Regions from separate parts of the Serratia sp. L9 genome, predicted to be linked through region 3. Evidence: predicted binding sites of a transcription regulator. Region 3 holds the regulator's gene; each other region holds the start of a gene.

Region 1 (6,472 bases), 370 kb from region 3:
CAGGTTCTGCATAACGTTGAGACCCTTGGTACGATCGAAGTCCGCAGGCTGGCTGGCCAGCAAGGTAAACTTGTGCTGATCCAGAGACTGTTTGAAACCTTCGCCACGTTCGCGTGCTGCAGAAGTCCCGGCAATACCTTCCAGTTGAATAACCTTGGCGTCAGCACCCACTTTCTGGGCGATAAAGTCACCGGCCATTTTGCCGCCAACGCGGTTGTCGGAAGCGATATGGCTGACCACGTCACCTTTAGCCGCCATACGGTCCAGCGTAATCACCGGGATTTTGGCCTGGTTAGCCATTTTAATAGCGTTACCCACCGCATCGGAGTCAGTCGGGTTAATCAGCAGCAGTTTCGGGCTCTGCACCATCAGATCCTGCACGTTAGCCAGTTCTTTTGCCGGGTTGTTCTGGGAGTCCAGCACCACCAGGTTATACCCCAGCTTGTTGGCTTCCTGCTGTGCCCCTTCCTTCATCGAAACAAAGAACGGGTTGTTAAGGGTAGAAACCACCAGCGCGATGGTATCTTTTGCCAATGCGTTCGCACTCAAAGTGGCGGTTAACGCGAAGGCTGAAACTAAAGTTGCCAGTTTTTTCATTTTCATGGTCGTGATTCCTGTAGGGGAAAGGTTATTTGTTGCTTTTGTTGTCTACCAGAACCGCCAGCAGAATAACGGCTGCTTTCACGATCATTTGGTAGTAGGAAGAAACACCCAGTAAATTCAAACCATTATTCAGGAAGCCAAGGATCAGCGCCCCGATCAATGTACCAACGATACGCCCTTTACCGCCAGCCAGGCTGGTACCGCCCAGAACAACCGCGGCAATAGCATCCAGCTCATAACCCGTACCGGCAGTGGGTTGTGCCGAGGACAGGCGCGCTACTTCGATAACCCCCGCCAATGCCGCTAACAGGCCACACAGGGAGTAAACGATGATTTTAACTTTATCGACGCTGATACCGGAAAGCCGGGTCGCAGATTCGTTGCCACCTAAAGCATAGATATAGCGGCCAAGACGGGTGTGATGCAGCATATACCAGGCGGCGATAAACACGATCGCCATAATCCAGATCGGGGTCGGCACCCCCAGCGGGCGGCCGATGCCGAACCAGCCGAACGTGTCGGCAACGTCGGTAAAGCCGGTATTAATTGGGCTACCGTTGGTGTACACCATGGTCACACCACGCAATAACAGCATCATCACCAGCGTGGCGATAAACGCCTGAACTTTGCCTTTGGCAACGATAACCCCGGTGCAGGCCCCCACCGCAGCCCCCAATGCCAACGCTGCCGCTACGGCTACCACCGCATTGACTTCAAAACCCACAATGGAAGCGGCTACCGCTCCGGTCAGCGCCAGTAACGATCCCACGGACAGATCGATGCCGGAGGTGAGGATAACTAACGTCATGCCAACCGCCATAATGGCGTTCACCGACGTTTGCTGCAGAATATTGAACAGGTTATTGACGGTAAAGAAATTCGGGCTCATTGAAGAGACCACGGCAATCAGCACCAGCAGCGCAATCAGCGATTTCTGCTCCAACAGCCACTCTTTACTGAACCAGCGCTTTGCGACACTCTGTGAACTCATATCTGATTACTCCTGCTTTACGCCGTATTGCTTGCCGACGGCCGCTGCCATCAGCACTTCCTGGGTGGCCTGTTCAATCGGGAATTCACCGCTGAGGTGGCCTTCGTGCATCACCAGAATGCGGTCACTCATCCCCAGCACCTCCGGCATCTCCGAAGACACCAGAATGATGCTCAGCCCTTCCTGTTTGAACTGGTTGATTAACTGATAGATCTCTTTCTTTGCCCCCACGTCGACACCGCGTGTCGGTTCATCGAGGATCAACACCTTTGGCCGGGTCATCAAGCCACGGGCGATAGCCACTTTCTGCTGATTCCCCCGGACAGCAGGCCGATAGGCTGCTCCATCGAAGGCGTTTTGATGTTGAACAGGCGAATAAAATCGCTCACGGCTACCTGTTCATCCGCATGTTTCAGGCTGCCACCGGCACGGCTGAAGTAGCGCAGAGCGGTCAGAGACATGTTTTCCTTCACCGACATCCCCAGCACCAGGCCATCGCGCTTACGGTCTTCAGAGATATAAACGATGCCATGTGCCAAACCGTCCTGGGGAGAACGCGTCACGACGTCGTGACCATCGAGGTTCACAGTGCCGCTTTTACATGGCGCGGCACCGTACAGAATTTTCATTAACTCGGTGCGGCCAGCCCCCATCAGGCCAGCAACCCCCAAAATCTCACCGCGATACAAAGTGAAACTGACGTCATTCACGCCAGGGCCAGAAACATGGCTGACCTGCAGGCGCTGCTCACCCCGCGGCAGGTTCAAGCGCGGATACTGCTCTTCCAGCTTGCGGCCTACCATCATTTCAATCAGCGTATCTTCCTGTAGCTCGGCAACCGGGCGTTCAGCAATAAACTGCCCGTCACGGAACACCGTAACGTCGTCGCAGATTTCAAAGATTTCCTTCAGGCGATGGGAGATATAAACGATGCCACGGCCTTCGGCTTTCAGCTCGTTAATCACTTTAAACAGCGAGGCAGTTTCGGTATCAGTCAGCGCGTCCGTCGGTTCATCCATAATGATGACTTTGGATTCAAAACTCAGCACCTTGGCGATTTCCACCATTTGCTGATCGCCGATCGATAATTCTCCCACCAGCCGGTGGCTGCTGTAACGCAGGTTCAGGCGTGCCAGCAGTTTATCCGCTTCGGCATACATGCGTTTCCAATCAATTCGGCCAAAACGGTTAACAAACTCACGGCCAAGAAAGATGTTTTCGGCAATGGTCAGTTGCGGGATCAGGTTCAGTTCCTGGTGGATGATGCCGATGCCGGCTTCCTGCGAGTCTTTCGGCCCGTTGAAAAGGACTTCTTTACCCAGAAAATACTGGCTGCCAGCGTCTTTGTTGTAAATGCCGGTCAGCACTTTCATCATGGTGGACTTCCCGGCGCCGTTTTCCCCCACCAGCGCCATCACCCTGCCGGGATAAACGCTTAGGGCGGCGCCAGAAAGCGCCTTAACGCCGGGAAAGGCTTTATCGATCCCTTTCAGTTGCAGTAAAGGTTGCATAAATGCCTCAGAAAGTTACGCCGGCGCACAGGATCACATTCGCGTAAGGCGAACATTCTCCACTGCGGATAACGCACCGGCTTTGTTCAGTTTGCGCTTTAAAAGCGCTGTGGCTGATATAGCTTATGCTGATGGTGTTTCCCTGGAGTTGGCCAAGTTGTGTCAGTTGAGCCAGCAACGCTTCATGGAGTGGCGGATTATGTTTAACAATCTCTTGTGCCAGAATAGCGCTTTCTACCTGCATTTCCTGCGTCACCACCCCGACCACTTGTAAAAACGTCGGCACTCCTTGAGTCAAAGCCAGATCGATGCGCTGCGTACCCGCCGGGATGGGCAGCCCCGCATCACCAATAGTGATCTGATCGGTATGACCGAGGCGGGAAACAACTGCGGAAACTTCAGAATTCAGTAGTACGCCTTTTTTCATGATTTTACTCCGACAGCGAAACGTTTCGCTCATTAAGGAGTTTAAAAAACACCGGAGGAAGGCAACTGCGAAATAACGAAAATGTGATCGCCATCGAAACGTTTCGCTCGCGTTCAACAACGGGATAAAAAAAGGCTCAGCCAATGCTGAGCCCTTAATTTATATCTCGACCTGGGTTCCCAGTTCGATCACACGGTTTGGCGGGATCTCAAACTGATCCGGAGCACGCAGTGCGTTGCGGCTCAGCGCGATAAACAGTTTGCCGCGCAGGAACAGATACCATGGCCGTTTGGTGAGGATCAGCGATTCATGGGACATAAAGAACGAAGTTTCCATCATCCGGCAAGGTAATCCTTCCAGACCACAACGGTGGAAGACTTCCTCGACGTTTGGCGTTTCTCGCCAACCATAACTGGCCACCACGCGCCAGAAGGTCGGCGACAATTGTTCGATAGTTACCCGGCGAACATTATGCACATAGGGAGCATCTTCGGTACGTAAGGTCAGCAACACTACCCGCTCATGCAACACCTTGTTGTGCTTGAGGTTATGTAACAGCGCAAACGGGATCACATTAATAGCCCGCGACATAAACACCGCAGTGCCAGGCACGCGAACCGGCGGCGATTTTTCCAGCGAGGCAATCAATGCCTCAAGGGAATTACCGTGCTCGTGCATCCGGCGCAGCAGGCGGAAACGTTCGCTCTTCCAGGTAGTCATAATGATAAACATGACCAATGCCAGCGTCAGCGGCAACCAACCACCAGAGAACAATTTCAAGGCGTTGGCCGAGAACATCGGCAGATCAATAATCAGCAGGATAACCAAGATACCTACCGCCAGGAAGCGGTTCCATTGCCAGTTTTTAATTGCTACCGAAGTGATAAGAATACTGGTCAATACCATGGTGCCGGTAACCGCTATACCGTAAGCCGCTGCCAGATTGCTGGAGTGTTCGAAGCCAACAATCACCAGCACCACCGCGATGTACAGCGTCCAGTTAATCATTGGGATATAGATCTGGCCAGATTCCATTTCCGAGGTATGAATGATACGCATCGGCGACAAGTACCCCAGACGCACGGCCTGACGGGTTAAAGAAAAGACGCCGGAGATCACCGCCTGCGAGGCGATAACCGTCGCCAATGTGGCCAGTATCAACAGCGGGATCAGTGCCCAATCGGGTGCCAACAGGAAGAACGGGTTTTTGATCGCCTCTGGATTTTTCAGCAACAAGGCCCCCTGCCCGAAGTAGTTGAGCACCAGCGAAGGCAGCACCACGGTGAACCAGGCCAGGCGGATCGGGAATTTACCAAAATGGCCCATATCCGCATACAGGGCTTCCACACCGGTAATAGAAAGCACCACCGCGCCCAGGGCGAAGAACGACACCTTCTTATATTCGACAAAGAAGTTGAATGCCCATTTAGGGTTCAACGCCTGTAATACTTCCGGGTTGGCGATGATGCTGCGCGCACCTAGTACCGCCAAAACGATAAACCACAACAGCATCACCGGGGCAAAAAGTTTACCCACGCTGCCGGTACCGTGCTTTTGGATAGCAAACAGTAAGGTCAGAACCAGAATAGACAAAGGAACAATATAGGTATCCAACGACGGCGCCGCGATTTCCAGCCCTTCTATCGCCGACATGACCGATATCGCCGGGGTGATAACCACCTCACCATAAAAGAAGCTGCCGCCAATCAGGCCGAGGATCACCAGTAATGAGGTCGTGCGCGGCGACGTATTGCGCCCAGCCAATGACATCAATGTCAGTATCCCCCTTCACCGGCGTTATCTGCACGCATGACATAGGTGAGATACTTTAGGGAAACGATGACAATCAGCATCCAGAAGATCAGAGAGAGGAAGCCAAACACCACATCAGGGCGAACATCAAACCCATAATGACCCGAAAAGCACTCTCTTAAGGTGTAAAGCGGGCTGGTACCAATATCACCGTAAACGACCCCAATGGCCGCCAGCGTAACCGCTGACAATGACTGTTTATGTTCTGTGCTCATAATTTATTTCTTTTGCTGGATCATCCGGCAGCCGATGTATCCGCATCAGGCTAAAGATACGGGCTCTAAGTGCCGTTACGCCTTCTTAAGGGCGCTCAGTATGCACCAATTATGGTACTTGCCTACTCTTATATCTGCCCCGAAAAATAAACAAAATGTGAACCAGCACCCCTTTTGATAATAGAAAATTTTTACTAATCAACAAGCTATACTGGTAAAAATAATGGTGGTTTATCATTAGATTCTCCAGCAAGATTGCCTGACAGCCTGATTAACAGGCGCTAACCCACGGACAACGCGGACTATTTTATGGCGTCATCTTCACTTCTGGCAGAACGGATTTCCCGCCTCAGCAGTGCGCTGGAGAGCGGCCTCTATGAACGGCAAGAAGCTATCAGGCTTTGTTTGCTGGCAGCACTGTGCGGCGAAAGCGTTTTCCTGCTCGGCCCGCCGGGCATCGCTAAAAGCCTGATAGCGCGCCGGTTGAAATTTGCCTTCCGCAATGCCCGTTCATTTGAATACCTGATGACGCGCTTTTCCACTCCGGAAGAGGTGTTTGGCCCGCTATCTATCCAGGCCCTGAAAGATGAAGGCCGCTACCAGCGTTTAACCGCCGGTTATCTACCTGAAGCAGAGATCGTTTTTCTTGATGAAATCTGGAAAGCGGGTCCGGCAATCCTCAATACCCTGCTGACCGCGATCAACGAACGTCGCTTTCGCAACGGCAACAGTGAGGAACCTATCCCGCTGCGCCTGCTGGTCACCGCCTCGAATGAATTACCTGACGCCGACAGCAGTCTTGAAGCGCTGTATGACCGGATGCTTATCCGCCTATGGCTGGATAAGGTGCAGGATAAACAGAACTTCCGTTCTCTGCTGGTCAGCCGCCAGAGCGAAAGCGAAAACCCGGTGC
Region 2 (6,472 bases), 1.2 Mb from region 3:
ACCAGCGCAATTTCTACCTTATGAATTTCCAGTTGCAGCCAACAACGCTGCAACTGGAAAGACCAGGTTTAAAACATGGACTTGCCATAATCCATCGGTGACACGCCAAAATAGCTGGCGACCGTCTGGCCGATGTCAGCGAAGGTTTCACGATGGCCCAATGAACCCGGTTTTACTTTAGGACCATAGACCAACACCGGGATGTGCTCGCGGGTGTGGTCAGTGCCAGGCCAGGTCGGATCACAGCCATGGTCAGCGGTAAAGATGATGATGTCATCTTCTTTAACCAGCTTCAGCAACTCAGGCAGACGGCGGTCAAACAGTTCCAGCGCGGCAGCGTAGCCCGCCACGTCACGGCGGTGGCCGTAAGAAGAGTCGAAGTCCACAAAGTTGGTGAATACGATAGTGTTGTCACCGGCCTTTTCCATTTCAATCAGGGTGGCATCGAACAGTGCATCGATCCCGGTGGCTTTCACTTTCTGGGTGATGCCCACGTTGGCGTAGATATCCGCAATCTTGCCGATGGAAACCACTTCGCCGCCCTTTTCATCCACCAGCTTCTTCAGCACGGTAGGTGCCGGTGGCTCAACGGCCAGATCGTGGCGGTTACCGGTACGCTGGAAGTTGCCTGGCTTATCACCCACGAATGGACGGGCGATCACGCGGCCAATGTTGTAGCCCCCTTCGGTCAGCTCTTCACGGGCGATTTCACACAGTTCGTACAGGCGATCCAGGCCAAAAGTCTCTTCATGGCAGGCGATCTGGAATACCGAGTCAGCAGAAGTGTAGAAAATCGGCTTGCCGGTTTTCATATGCTCTTCACCCAACTGATCCAGGATCACGGTACCAGAAGAGTGGCAGTTACCGAGGTAACCCGGCAGATTGGCGCGCTCAACCAGTTTATCCAGCAGTTCCTGCGGGAAGCTGTTGTGCTCATCCGAGAAGTAACCCCAGTCAAACAGCACAGGCACACCGGCGATTTCCCAGTGGCCAGACGGCGTATCTTTGCCAGAAGAAAGTTCACTGGCATAGCCGTATGCACCAATGATCTCGGCGTTTTTATCCAGACCTTGCGGGAACTTGCCGGTGGACTCTTCTGCCGCCTTGCCCAGACCCAGACGGCTGAGATTTGGCAGGGTCAGTGGGCCGCTACGGCCCACGTTGGCGTCACCACGCGCACAGACATCAGCAATGTGGCCAAGGGTATCGGAGCCTTCATCGCCAAAGCGTTTGGCATCTTCGCTGGCACCAATCCCAAATGAGTCTAATACCATAATAAATGTACGTTTCATTGTGCTCTCCTGCGTGTTCTCACGCTCAGGGGCGCAGCGAAAAAGCCGCTGCCGCTCCAGATTCTTTAAAGACAGATGTTATTCTGTGATGCGTTTGTACACCACCGGTGTAGCTGCCGGGGCCTTGCTGCCCAGCACCATCGCCGCGCGCACTGCATCTGCCGCCTGCTGCCAGCTCTCTTCGTCATTGGCGTGGATCATGGCTAATGGCAACTGGGCATCAACGCTGTCCCCCAGACGAGCCACATCTGTCAGGCCAACGCTGTAATCGATGCTGTCGGTAGCGCGACGGCGACCGCCGCCCAGAGACACCACCGCCATGCCCAATGCGCGGGTGTCCATCGCGGTGATAATGCCCGGTTTCTCGGCATAAATCGGTTTGCTCAGCGTCGCCGCTGGCAGGTAGCTGTCGTATCGCTCAACAAAATCAACCGGCCCGTTCTGCGCCGCTACCATGCGGCCAAACACTTCCGCCGCTTTACCATTATCCAGCACCGCCTGCAGTTTGGCCCGTGCATCAGCATCGTCGCTGGCCAGGCCACCAGAAATCAGCATTTCAACGCTCAGCGCCATGGTCACTTCCAGCAGCCGCGGGTTGCGATATTCGCCGGTCAGGAAGCGCACTGCCTCACGGACTTCCACCGCATTACCTGCGCTGGAAGCCAGCACCTGGTTCATGTCGGTGAGCAAGGCGGTGGTCTTGCAACCGGCACCGTTGGCTACGCCCACGATTGCCTGCGCCAAGTCCTCTGACAGTTGGTAAGTCGGCATAAAGGCACCGGAACCGACTTTCACATCCATCACCAGGGCATCCAGCCCTTCTGCCAGTTTCTTCGCCAGAATGGACGCGGTGATCAACGGGATGGAATCAACGGTTGCAGTAATATCACGGGTGGCATAGAAGCGTTTGTCTGCCGGTGCCAGCGAGCTGGTCTGGCCGATAATCGCTACGCCCACCTCTTTGATAATCTTACGGAAAGTATTATCATCAGGGAAAATGTTAAAGCCAGGGATCGCTTCCAGCTTGTCCAGCGTGCCGCCGGTGTGGCCCAGACCACGGCCTGAAATCATCGGCACGTAACCGCCACAGGCCGCCACCATCGGGCCAAGCATCAGCGAAGTCACGTCACCCACACCGCCGGTAGAATGTTTATCGACGATCGGGCCGTTCAGTGACAGGCTTTTCCAGTCAAGAACGGTGCCTGAATCACGCATCGCCATAGTCAGTGCCACGCGCTCCGGCATGGTCATATCGTGGAAATAGATGGTCATCGCCAGCGCGGCAATTTGCCCTTCGGAAACCACATTGTCGCGGATACCATTGATGAAGAAGCGGATTTCTGCTTCGCTCAGTGGCTGACCGTCACGTTTTTTACGGATTATTTCTTGTGCCAGGAACAAGGCATCCCCCTGTTTAAGCAAATGTAGAATAACTCGACACGCCAGTAGAACGTGTTACCGGTTCGGCATGGCCTGCGGTAACAAAACAGCGTGTCGTGGGATACCCCGTGGTTTCAGGCTGCGGCGAACAATGTTGCAGCCTGAAAGACCAAGGGTATTAGGATCAGTAACCGTTACCGGCAGCCTTGGTGCTGTGACCCAAGGTGGTCAGCAGGCTGGCTAACAGGCTCGAAGCACCAAAGCGGAAGTGGCGCGCATCGGCCCAGCCTTCACCCAGGAGGCGTTCGGCAAGCTGCAGATACTGCTGGGCATCTTCTGCCGTCCGCACGCCGCCAGCAGGCTTGAAGCCTACGCTTTTGGCCACGTTCATATCACGGATCACCGTCATCATCAGCTCGGCGCTTTCCAGCGTGGCGTTAACCGGCACTTTACCGGTAGAGGTTTTGATAAAGTCTGCCCCGGCCTTGATGGAGATCTCAGATGCCTGGCGGATCAGATGCGCCTGCTTCAGCTCACCGGTTTCGATGATCACTTTCAGCAGCACGTTAGCTGCGGCACAAGCCTGTTTGCACTGTTTTACCAGCTCAAAACCGACTTTATCGTCACCGGCCATCAGGGCACGGTAAGGGAATACCACGTCAACTTCGTCGGCACCGTAGGCGATGGCCGCACGGGTTTCGGCCAAGGCAATGTCGATATCATCATTGCCATGCGGGAAGTTGGTTACGGTGGCAATACGGATATCCGGTGTCCCTTGTTCACGCAGAGTCTTACGTGCAATCGGGATAAAACGCGGATAAATGCAGATAGCGGCAGTGTGGCCTGCCGGGCTGTTCGCCTGACGACACAGCGCGATCACCTTTTCATCGGTGTCATCATCGTTCAGCGTGGTTAAATCCATCAGGTTCAGCGCACGTTGCGCTGCTGCGGTTAATTCGGTCATAAAACTCTCCAACTGAGCACTCAGGTGTTGGCGAGCGGACTTGGTTCCTTGAAGATAGCTCGTGAAATACGGATTCTACGACAGCAACTGAGATCCTTCTCACCGCACATAGCCCTTCGTTATCGAACAGCCTGTTAAAACTATTTGAACACGATAGCGCCGGTTTATTTGTGTTCTTACTCACAGTCTATGAAAGAGAACTGTAACGGAAAGGAATTATATGTGAAATACATCACAAAATAACGCGATATTGTTCACAAATTCACTAATAGGGATGAATAAGAAATGACGGGCACCTTTCAGGGTGCCCGCTTTCAGCGTTACCTGGCTGCATCAGGGCCAGATCGGCGGTTTCAGAGATAAAAAGTATAGCTTACAGCGCCAAAAAGAACCCGGCGATAGTGGCACTCATCAGGTTGGAAAGTGTACCGGCCGCTACCGCTTTCAGCCCAAAACGCGCGATGTCGTGCCGACGGTTAGGCGCCATACTGCCCAGCCCACCGAGCAGGATCGCGACGGAAGAGAGGTTGGCAAAACCGCATAGCGCGAAGGAGATAATCGCCTTGGTATGTTGTGACAATACCTGCAACCCTTCAGCGGCCACCACGTCGTCCGGGCGCAGATAAGCACCAAAGTTCATATAGGCAACGAATTCGTTAACGATAATCTTCTGGCCGATAAAGGAACCCGCCACCATCGCTTCGTTCCAGGGCACACCGATCAGGAAAGCTATCGGCGAGAAGATCCAACCCAGTATCAGCTCCAGAGAGAGTTGCGGGAAGTTGAACCAGCCACCTACGCCGCCCAAGATGCCGTTAAGCACCGCAATCAGGGCAATAAACGCCAACAACATCGCCCCCACGTTGAGCGCCAGTTGCATCCCGGAAGCCGCTCCCGAAGCCGCCGCGTCAATGACGTTGGCCGGGCGATCTTCTTTGGCGATCAGCGCCATCGCATCGTCATGATCATGTGACTTTTCGGTTTCCGGCACCATCAGCTTGGCAAACAACAGCCCGCCAGGGGCTGCCATGAAGGAAGCGGCAATCAGGTATTCCAGCGGCACCCCCATCTGAGCGTAACCGGCCAGCACTGAACCGGCCACGGAGGCCAGGCCGCCACACATTACGGCAAACAGTTCAGACTGGGTCATGGTGGCAATATACGGGCGTACCACCAACGGGGCTTCAGTCTGGCCAACGAATATATTGGCCGTTGCCGACAGCGACTCAGTGCGCGATGTACCCAGCAGTTTCTGCAAGCCGCCGCCGAGGATTTTGATCACCAGTTGCATGATGCCCAGATAGTAGAGCACTGCAATCAGCGAGGAGAAGAACACGATCACCGGCAGGACACGCAGGGCAAACACGAAACCGCCGCCACCGAAGACTTCAAACATTTTGTCAGAAACCAGGCCACCGAAGATAAATGAAATACCTTCATTACCGTAAGCGATGACATTGGCCACCCCTTCAGACATACCACCGAGAATGCTGCGACCAACTGGAACGTACAGCACCAGCGCACCGATGCCGATCTGAATGATAAAGGCACCTAGCACGGTACGCAGTTTAATGGCGCGTCGGTTGCTGGAAAGCAGCACAGCAATGGCGATCAATACCACCATACCGACCAGGCTCATGAGAAGTTGCATACGAAAATGTCCCTGTTGTGAAAAAAGAAATGCCCCAGCCTGTTAATGCGACGGGTAGCTCAAGGGTGATAACGGGACGCAATTATACTTTGCGAGGCGCTGCGAGACTCGGTTTATGTCACAAATACATACAACCAGAAGCAACCGAAAACCTTACAACGTGATTAAAGTCACATTTTATTATCGGGAGTGGTCGGTAAGGCAAATAAAGATCGGGTGTTCTGTTGCAGATGGGCGGCAATTTCATCTGCTGGCTCAGAGCGCAACTGGCACAACACCTTAAACACCTCTGCCACACGTTCAGGCCGGTTTGCCTGCCCCTGAAAGCCCGCCAAAGGCATATCTGGCGCATCGGTTTCCAGCAACAGCGAAGCCAGTGGCAACTGCGCCATCACGCCGCGGGTCTTTTGGGCTCGTTCGTAACTGATAGTCCCGCCAACACCAATATAATACCCCTCGCGGATAAACGCCTGTGCCTGAGCCAGGCTACCGGCAAAGCCATGCACCACGCCCCGGCGAGGTACATCGGCGCGGCGCAGCACCGCCACCAGTTGATCGTGGCTACGGCGAGAATGCAGGATCACCGGCAAATCATGCTGCTTTGCCAGTTTGAGTTGCGCCTTGAGTAAGGCCTGCTGGCGGGAAAACTGTGGTTCTGCCATATAAAGATCCAGACCAATCTCGCCCACCGCCACCAGCTTGGGTGGATGGCTGGCCAGAAAGCCCGCCAGTTGCTCTAGCTGCTCTTCATGGTGTTGTGCGATATACAGCGGGTGCAACCCCAATGCGGCAAACAGCTGAGAATGGTCACGCGCCAGCTTGAGTATGCGGACAAAGCGGTCTGCCGTTACCGCTGGCACAATAATCTGCTGTACCCCGGCCAGGGCGGCCAGCGCCAGACTGGCGCGTTCATCACCGCTAAAAGGGGGAAAATCAAAGTGGCAATGGGTATCGGCGAAAACATAACTCACAGCGCACCGCCATCGGGGGAGGATCGCCCGGCAACATGATTTTTGGCACCGACAGCGGCACTTCCGGCTGAGCAATCTGGCCCTGAGAGTTCATCATCTCGGTCATAATCGGCGATGGCATGCGCACATTTTCTGGCTGGATCAAACGGCGTGAGATGGCCTTTTTCACCTTCATTCCGTCCCATTTTTCCTGTTCCAGTAACCAATGGCCGAC
Region 3 (6,472 bases):
ATAGCCGAGGAACAGGAACAGGCTGGCGGCCAGCGCCGACTCGCTGGTAAACACCAGCCAAATGCACAGTGCGCTGAGTAAAGAGCTGAAAAAGATAACCAGGGGCTCACGCCCTTGCAGATAGCGCCCCACCAGCCAGCCGGTGCCGAGCGAAGAGATCCAGATCCCCAAACCGCCGGCGGCCACCACCATGCTGGAAATGCCAATCGGCATTCCACGCTGCTGGACCAGGAATTTCGGCAGCCATGCCATCAGGCCGTATGAAGGGATGTTGATGCAAAAGATCGCCACAAACAGCAGCAGGACAATCGGGCTTTTCAGCAAGGCTTTATAAGTGACTCCCGCCGCTCCCGGCTGAGCACGTTCCGCCTGAGGGGGTTAGGCACCAGCCACAGGATGCAGGCTGCAATCACAAAGGCCAGCAGGCCAAGGGCTGAGAACGAACCGCGCCAACCGATATGATCCAGGCAGTACACCGCCACCAGCGGCCCAAGGGTCATCGCCAACCCGGCGGAGGAAAGCAGAATAGATTGCGCAAACGTCCGCTCTTCCAGCGGGAAATTCGCCACCACCGCCTTGGCGCAGGAACATGGATAACCGGAATGGCCAATGCCGGACAGGAAACGGAAGGTGACCAGCAGCCCCAGGCCGAAGCCCAACACGCCGAAGCACAGGGCAAATCCCCCTAGCAACAATAGCGAGCTGCACAACACCTTCTTAAAGCCAAAGCGGTCATTAAGCCAACCCGCCGGTATCTGGAACAGCGAATACGCCAGGAAAAACATGCCGGTGATATAACCCAGCTGTTCCGCCTGCAAATTAAACTCACGCTCGATGGGCAACAGTGCAAAACCCATCACGGTTTTATCGATGTAAACCACGACATAACCTACAAACAGCAAAAAAATCATCAGTGAACGATTTTTCATCGCTGATATTCCTTTAAGTTATCACCCAGGTAAGCCTCCGGCAGGGCAGGCGTATTATGATAGTGTGATCTGAATCACTTTATATTTTTAATAACAATCACTTATATCAACAACATCGAAACTAGCGGCTTTTTAATGGCGGCATAAGATACAATTTTGTAAGGGGTGATACTTTTTACTGATAGGGACAGGAATGCGCTACTTACCGAAGTTACAGCAGCTAAAGGTATTCCAGCAGGTGATCCGCAGCGGCAGTATTCGCGGGGCTGCGCGTGCGCTGGGGCAATCTCAACCGGCGGTGAGCCGTACCATCCGCGAACTGGAACAGATCCTGGAAACCCAATTGATCATTCGCAGCAGCCAGGGGATGACGCTGACCGAAACTGGCCGGGCATTTGCCCTGCGGATGCAGTTGATTCTGGAAGAATTACAACGTGCCGCCGACGAGATCCAGCAGTTGAACCAGCATTCGCAAGGCAGCGTGGCTATCGGTTGCTCTTCTTTATTGGCACTCACGGTATTACCCGCACTGGTCGAAGACTTTAAACAGCCGTTCCCGCAGGCCAATGTGCTGATCCGCGAGGCGCAGCTTTCCACCTTGCTGCCCGCCCTGCGCGAAGGGCGTCTGGATTTTGCCGTAGGCACCGTAAGCCAGGAGCTACCCCTGGAAGATTTGGTTCGCGAACCGCTGTTCAGCGCATCATTTTGCATCATCGCCCGCCAGGGCCATCCGCTGGGACAGGCGACATCGCTTGATGAGCTTTGTGAGGCCAAATGGTTATTACCGGAAACTGATATGGGGTATTACCAGCAACTGCAATCGGTGCTCGGCTCGTTCTATCAGCAATTGATCCACGCGCCTATACGTTCAGACTCGGTGGTATGTGGGTTGAATATGGTTATGCAGACCAACTATCTGACCATCGTGGCACGGGCGATGAGTGCGCCGTTTAATTTGCAGCACCAACTGGTGACGTTACCTATCGACAGCCTGCCGCAGGCACAGTATTGCGTGTTGTATTCGCAGAAATCGCCACTGACCGTAACGGCGCGGCGATTTCTGGATTTATTGCGCCTTCATTGCCAGCGCTACGCCTGGTAAGGCTCAGGCTACTTCGCGGATTTCAAAGCTGTGGGTGATGTTGGCAGCTTTGCCCAGCATCAGCGAAACGGAGCAGTACTTCTCGGCAGAAAGGTCAACCGCGCGCTCTACAATCTTATAGGTCAGCCCTTTGCCGCTAACAATAAAATGCAGGTTGATATGGGTAAACAAACGAGGGGCTTCCTCACGACGCTCAGAGGTCAGCTTCACCTCGCAATCACGAACGTCGTTACGGCCTTTTTGCAAAATAGCCACCACATCGATGGCGCTGCAACCGCCTACGGACATCAACACCATCTCCATTGGGCTGGGTGCTTTATCACCAGCGTTTCCATCCATCAAAATCTGATGGCCAGACGCAGATTCACCCAAGAATGTCAGTCCTTCCACCCACTTAACTCTTGCCTGCATTTTGTACACTCCGGTTAATTTCTCAAAAACAGGGTACGCTTTCGTATAGAAACTGGCAACGGAACCTGACGCTAATCATGCTGAAGCGAGACAACACAAGACACCCGCCTCACTCTGTGCTACAAACAGAGCCGCAACAACTCTTTCCAGGTCACCGATTTCAGGGAAATGTCCAAGGAAAGGCCCCTATATTGGTATGTTAACAGAATGTAGCTTGCAGCACTTCGCGCAAGTTAATATGCTAGAGCACAAGCGTATTTCTATAACACGCCTCAAAACCTGTTGATAGCCACAACTAAAACCCCAGGCTATAAGCACGTTTTACAGGGAACTCTGACCCCTGTGATACAAGGCAGCGATAACAACAGAGGATAACAGCGAATGGTTCTCGGCAAACCGCAAACAGACCCGACTCTTGAATGGTTCCTGTCTCATTGTCATATCCACAAATATCCATCAAAGAGTACGCTGATTCACCAAGGTGAAAAGGCCGAAACGCTTTACTACATCGTGAAAGGCTCCGTTGCGGTGCTGATTAAAGATGAAGAAGGTAAAGAGATGATCCTGTCCTACCTTAACCAGGGGGATTTCATCGGCGAGCTTGGATTATTTGAAGAAGGCCAGGAACGTAGCGCCTGGGTAAGGGCAAAAACGGCCTGTGAAGTGGCTGAAATTTCCTACAAGAAATTCCGCCAGTTGATCCAGGTTAACCCGGATATTCTGATGCGCCTGTCCGCTCAGATGGCAAACCGCCTGCAAATTACCTCAGAGAAAGTGGGTAACCTCGCCTTCCTTGATGTTACCGGCCGCATCGCGCAAACCTTGCTGAACCTGGCAAAACAGCCTGATGCCATGACTCACCCAGATGGCATGCAGATCAAGATCACCCGCCAGGAAATTGGCCAGATCGTCGGTTGTTCACGTGAAACCGTTGGTCGTATTTTGAAGATGCTCGAAGATCAGAATCTGATTTCCGCTCACGGCAAAACCATTGTCGTGTACGGTACACGTTAATCCCTGAAGAAGCGGCGCATCAATGCGCCGTTTTTTTGCCTGCTGAATAGCAAACCATGTGGCGCCGCCTGATTTACCACCCGGAAGTCAACTATGCACTGCGCCAAACGCTGGTGCTGTGTTTACCGGTGGCTTTTGGCCTGCTGATTGGTAACCTGCAATTGGGCATGATGTTCTCGCTGGTTCCCGCCTGCTGTAATATCGCCGGGCTGGATACGCCTCATAAACGCTTTTTCAAACGCCTGATGGTTGGCGGTTCGCTATTCGCCATCAGCAGCATTTTGCTGCAACAGGCTCTGCTTTGGCACCTCCCACTCCCCTTACTGATGCTGGTTATGGCGCTGCTGCTTGGTGTCAGTGGTGAAATTAGCCCACTGCATGCCCGCCTGCTGCCTGCAGCACTGGTTGCCGCCATCTTCTCTCTCAGCATGGCCGGTACCGTCCCGATATGGCATGCCCCCTTGCTGTATGCCGTAGGCACCGCCTGGTACGGGCTGTTTACCTGGTTCTGGTTCAAATTGTGGAAAGAGCAGCCGATGCGCGAATCCCTGAACCAGCTCTATCGGCAGCTAGCCGACTATTTTGAAGCCAAATACTCGCTGCTGACTCAACACACCGATCCAGAAACTGCTCTGCCACCGCTGCTGCAACGCCAGCAGAAAGTGATGGACCTGATTAGCCTGCTGTATCAGCAGCTCAACTTTCTGCCCCATACCAATAATCTGGAGCAAAAACGCCTGCGCCGCACTTTCCAGGTAGCGCTCGATCTGCAGGAGCACATTACCGTCAGCCTGCATCTGCCGGAAGAAGTGCAAAAGCTGGTTGAGCAGAGCCAGGCCGAAGCAATTATCCGCCGTAACGCCCAGGTGATCGCGGCACGCCTGCGCATAGTGGCCGACGATATTCTCTATCATCGGCACTCTGCCCGTTTCAGCATGAAGAACGAGCTGGCCGCGCTGGAGAAAGTGGCCGCTCAGCATGCCGATAATCCGGTTGGTCAGTTCTGTTATTATCACTTCAGCCGCATAGCGCGCCTGCTGCGCACCCAGCACCCGCTGTATCGCCGCAACCTGATGGCCAACCAGACACGCCTGCCGTTCTGGCCTGCGGTAGCCAGCTACCTGTCGTTTAAATCCAACGCCCTGCGTAATGCGGCCCGGCTAGGGGTGATCTTGGCGGTAGGCAGCAGCCTGGGCATGATTTTCAACCTGCCGAAACCCTATTGGATCTTACTGACCATCATGCTGGTCAGCCAGAACGGCTATAACGCCACACGGGTAAGGATCCAGCACCGTGCGCTCGGTACGCTGGCCGGGCTGGTGATTGCCGCCGGGCTGTTACAACTGCAACTGCCAGAGAATGTAACGCTGAGCATCATGCTGGCAATGACTCTGGCGGCCTATCTGATCTTGCGTAAGAACTACGGGTTGGCGGTAATGGGGTTCACCGTTACGGCGGTCTACACGTTGCAAATATTGGCACTCGACGGCAGCCATTTCCTGATCCCCCGGCTGATCGACACCCTTATTGGTTGCGTGCTGGTGTTTGGCGGCACCATCTGGCTATGGCCCCAGTGGCAGAGTGGCCAACTGCGTAAAAACGCCCATCAGGCGCTGGAGCAAGAACAGACGGCATTGCGTTTGCTGCTCAAAGAACAGGAACCGGACGCCACCCAGTTGGCCTATGCGCGTATGCAGGTCAATCAGGCGCACAATGCGCTGTTTACCTCGCTCAATCAGGCGATGCAGGAACCGGGGTTTGAATCGGACTATCTGGCAGATATGCGGCTGTGGATCACGCATAACCAGTTTATTGTCGAACACCTGAATGCAATGACCATTTTGGCCCGCGAGCACTATATGCTGACGCCGAAACTGGCGCAGGAGTATCTGCAAAGTTCTGAAATTGCACTGCAAAGTTGCCAGCAGCGGCTGGAATATGATGGCCCGAGCACCAACAACAGCATTATGCGTTTACCGGATCTGCACCCGGATATGCCAGTCACCGAAATGGAGCGCCACCTGCGGCGTATTCTTTCGCACCTGAGCGTGATGCATACCATTTCGTCACTGGCCTGGCGCCAGCGGCCGCACCACGGGATCTGGCTGAAGCGGAAATTACGGGAAAGCTGATAGTGCAGGAGCGTAATCCTTGAAGATGCTGGCTTATACTCAAAGTAAGTCGAGTTGGCGGCTCTTGCGCATCCCTGCGCTCGCGGCATTTATCCCTCCCTGTCCAGCAGCGGCAGGCGGCAAGTCTGGGAAACCCCAGGAACAGAGATAAACGCGGTGACTGGGGTGACCAATCTGTCGGGCAAAATCGGTCAGGAACCGAGTTGAGTGCCGCAGGCGATTCGTAAAAATATGATTTATAACAGATTTAAACGCTGATTGCGGCGCCCCTGACAGGATCAGGTCCACGGATGGACCTGATAGCCAAGCGTCGCCAACACGCCTGCGACTTGAAGTATGGCGAGCAGACGCCTGCACATTTCTCAGACGTTGATCACATCCTGTACCGCCAGTTCGAACAGTGCCATGCCTTCATCAATATCTTTCAGTTCCACCACCAGCGAAGGAGCAAAACGGATCACATTCGGCCCGGCATTGAGGATCATCAAGCCACGCGCAGCGGCAGCGGTAAGGAAATCACGCGCCTTGCCGTGATAACCCGCTTTCAACTCTGCGCCAATCAGCAAGCCCATGCCGCGAATATCGCTGAAAACATCATACTTCTTGTCGATCTCCTGCAAGGCCTGGACAAAAACCCCACGGCGCTGCTCAATACCGCTTAAGACTTCCGGCGTATTGATCACGTCCAATGCCGCCTCTGCCACCGCACATGCCAGCGGATTGCCGCCATAGGTGGTGCCATGCGTGCCAACCTGCATCACCGAAGCGATCGCTTCCGTGGTCAGCATCGCACTTACCGGGAACCCACCCCCCAACGCTTTGGCGGTCGTGAGGATGTCTGGCGTAATGCCGTAATGCATATAGGCAAACAGCTTGCCGCTGCG

Evidence for each region. The regulator CRP, encoded in region 3, controls carbon source genes, mostly activating them, when cyclic AMP is high. The targets are predictions, from matches to a motif close to ATGTGANNNNNNTCACAT.
Region 1: the regulator CRP is predicted to act here: its motif matches at 3,614-3,631, upstream of rbsD (D-ribose pyranase).
Region 2: the regulator CRP is predicted to act here: its motif matches at 3,857-3,874, upstream of deoC (deoxyribose-phosphate aldolase).

Annotation. Positions count from the first base shown of each region.
Region 1 covers NZ_CP192591.1:1,166,433-1,172,904, reverse strand. Annotated here, with positions in the region: partial or broken gene rbsB (ribose ABC transporter substrate-binding protein RbsB) at 1-603, opposite strand, end outside; gene rbsC (ribose ABC transporter permease) at 629-1,594, opposite strand; partial or broken gene rbsA (ribose ABC transporter ATP-binding protein RbsA) at 1,601-3,105, opposite strand; gene rbsD (D-ribose pyranase) at 3,113-3,532, opposite strand; partial or broken gene kup (low affinity potassium transporter Kup) at 3,692-5,559, opposite strand; gene ravA (ATPase RavA) at 5,869-6,472, shown strand, end outside.
Region 2 covers NZ_CP192591.1:292,533-299,004, forward strand. Annotated here, with positions in the region: gene deoB (phosphopentomutase) at 69-1,292, opposite strand; gene deoA (thymidine phosphorylase) at 1,371-2,693, opposite strand; gene deoC (deoxyribose-phosphate aldolase) at 2,857-3,636, opposite strand; gene ACQ86O_RS01275 (NupC/NupG family nucleoside CNT transporter) at 4,010-5,287, opposite strand; gene ACQ86O_RS01280 (TatD family hydrolase) at 5,458-6,258, opposite strand; partial or broken gene ACQ86O_RS01285 (patatin-like phospholipase family protein) at 6,221-6,472, opposite strand, start outside.
Region 3 covers NZ_CP192591.1:1,541,222-1,547,693, reverse strand. Annotated here, with positions in the region: partial or broken gene ACQ86O_RS07185 (MFS transporter) at 1-857, opposite strand, end outside; gene ACQ86O_RS07180 (LysR substrate-binding domain-containing protein) at 1,123-2,031, shown strand; gene ACQ86O_RS07175 (OsmC family protein) at 2,035-2,442, opposite strand; gene crp (cAMP-activated global transcriptional regulator CRP) at 2,824-3,456, shown strand; gene ACQ86O_RS07165 (YccS/YhfK family putative transporter) at 3,513-5,588, shown strand; gene argD (bifunctional acetylornithine/succinyldiaminopimelate transaminase) at 5,951-6,472, opposite strand, start outside.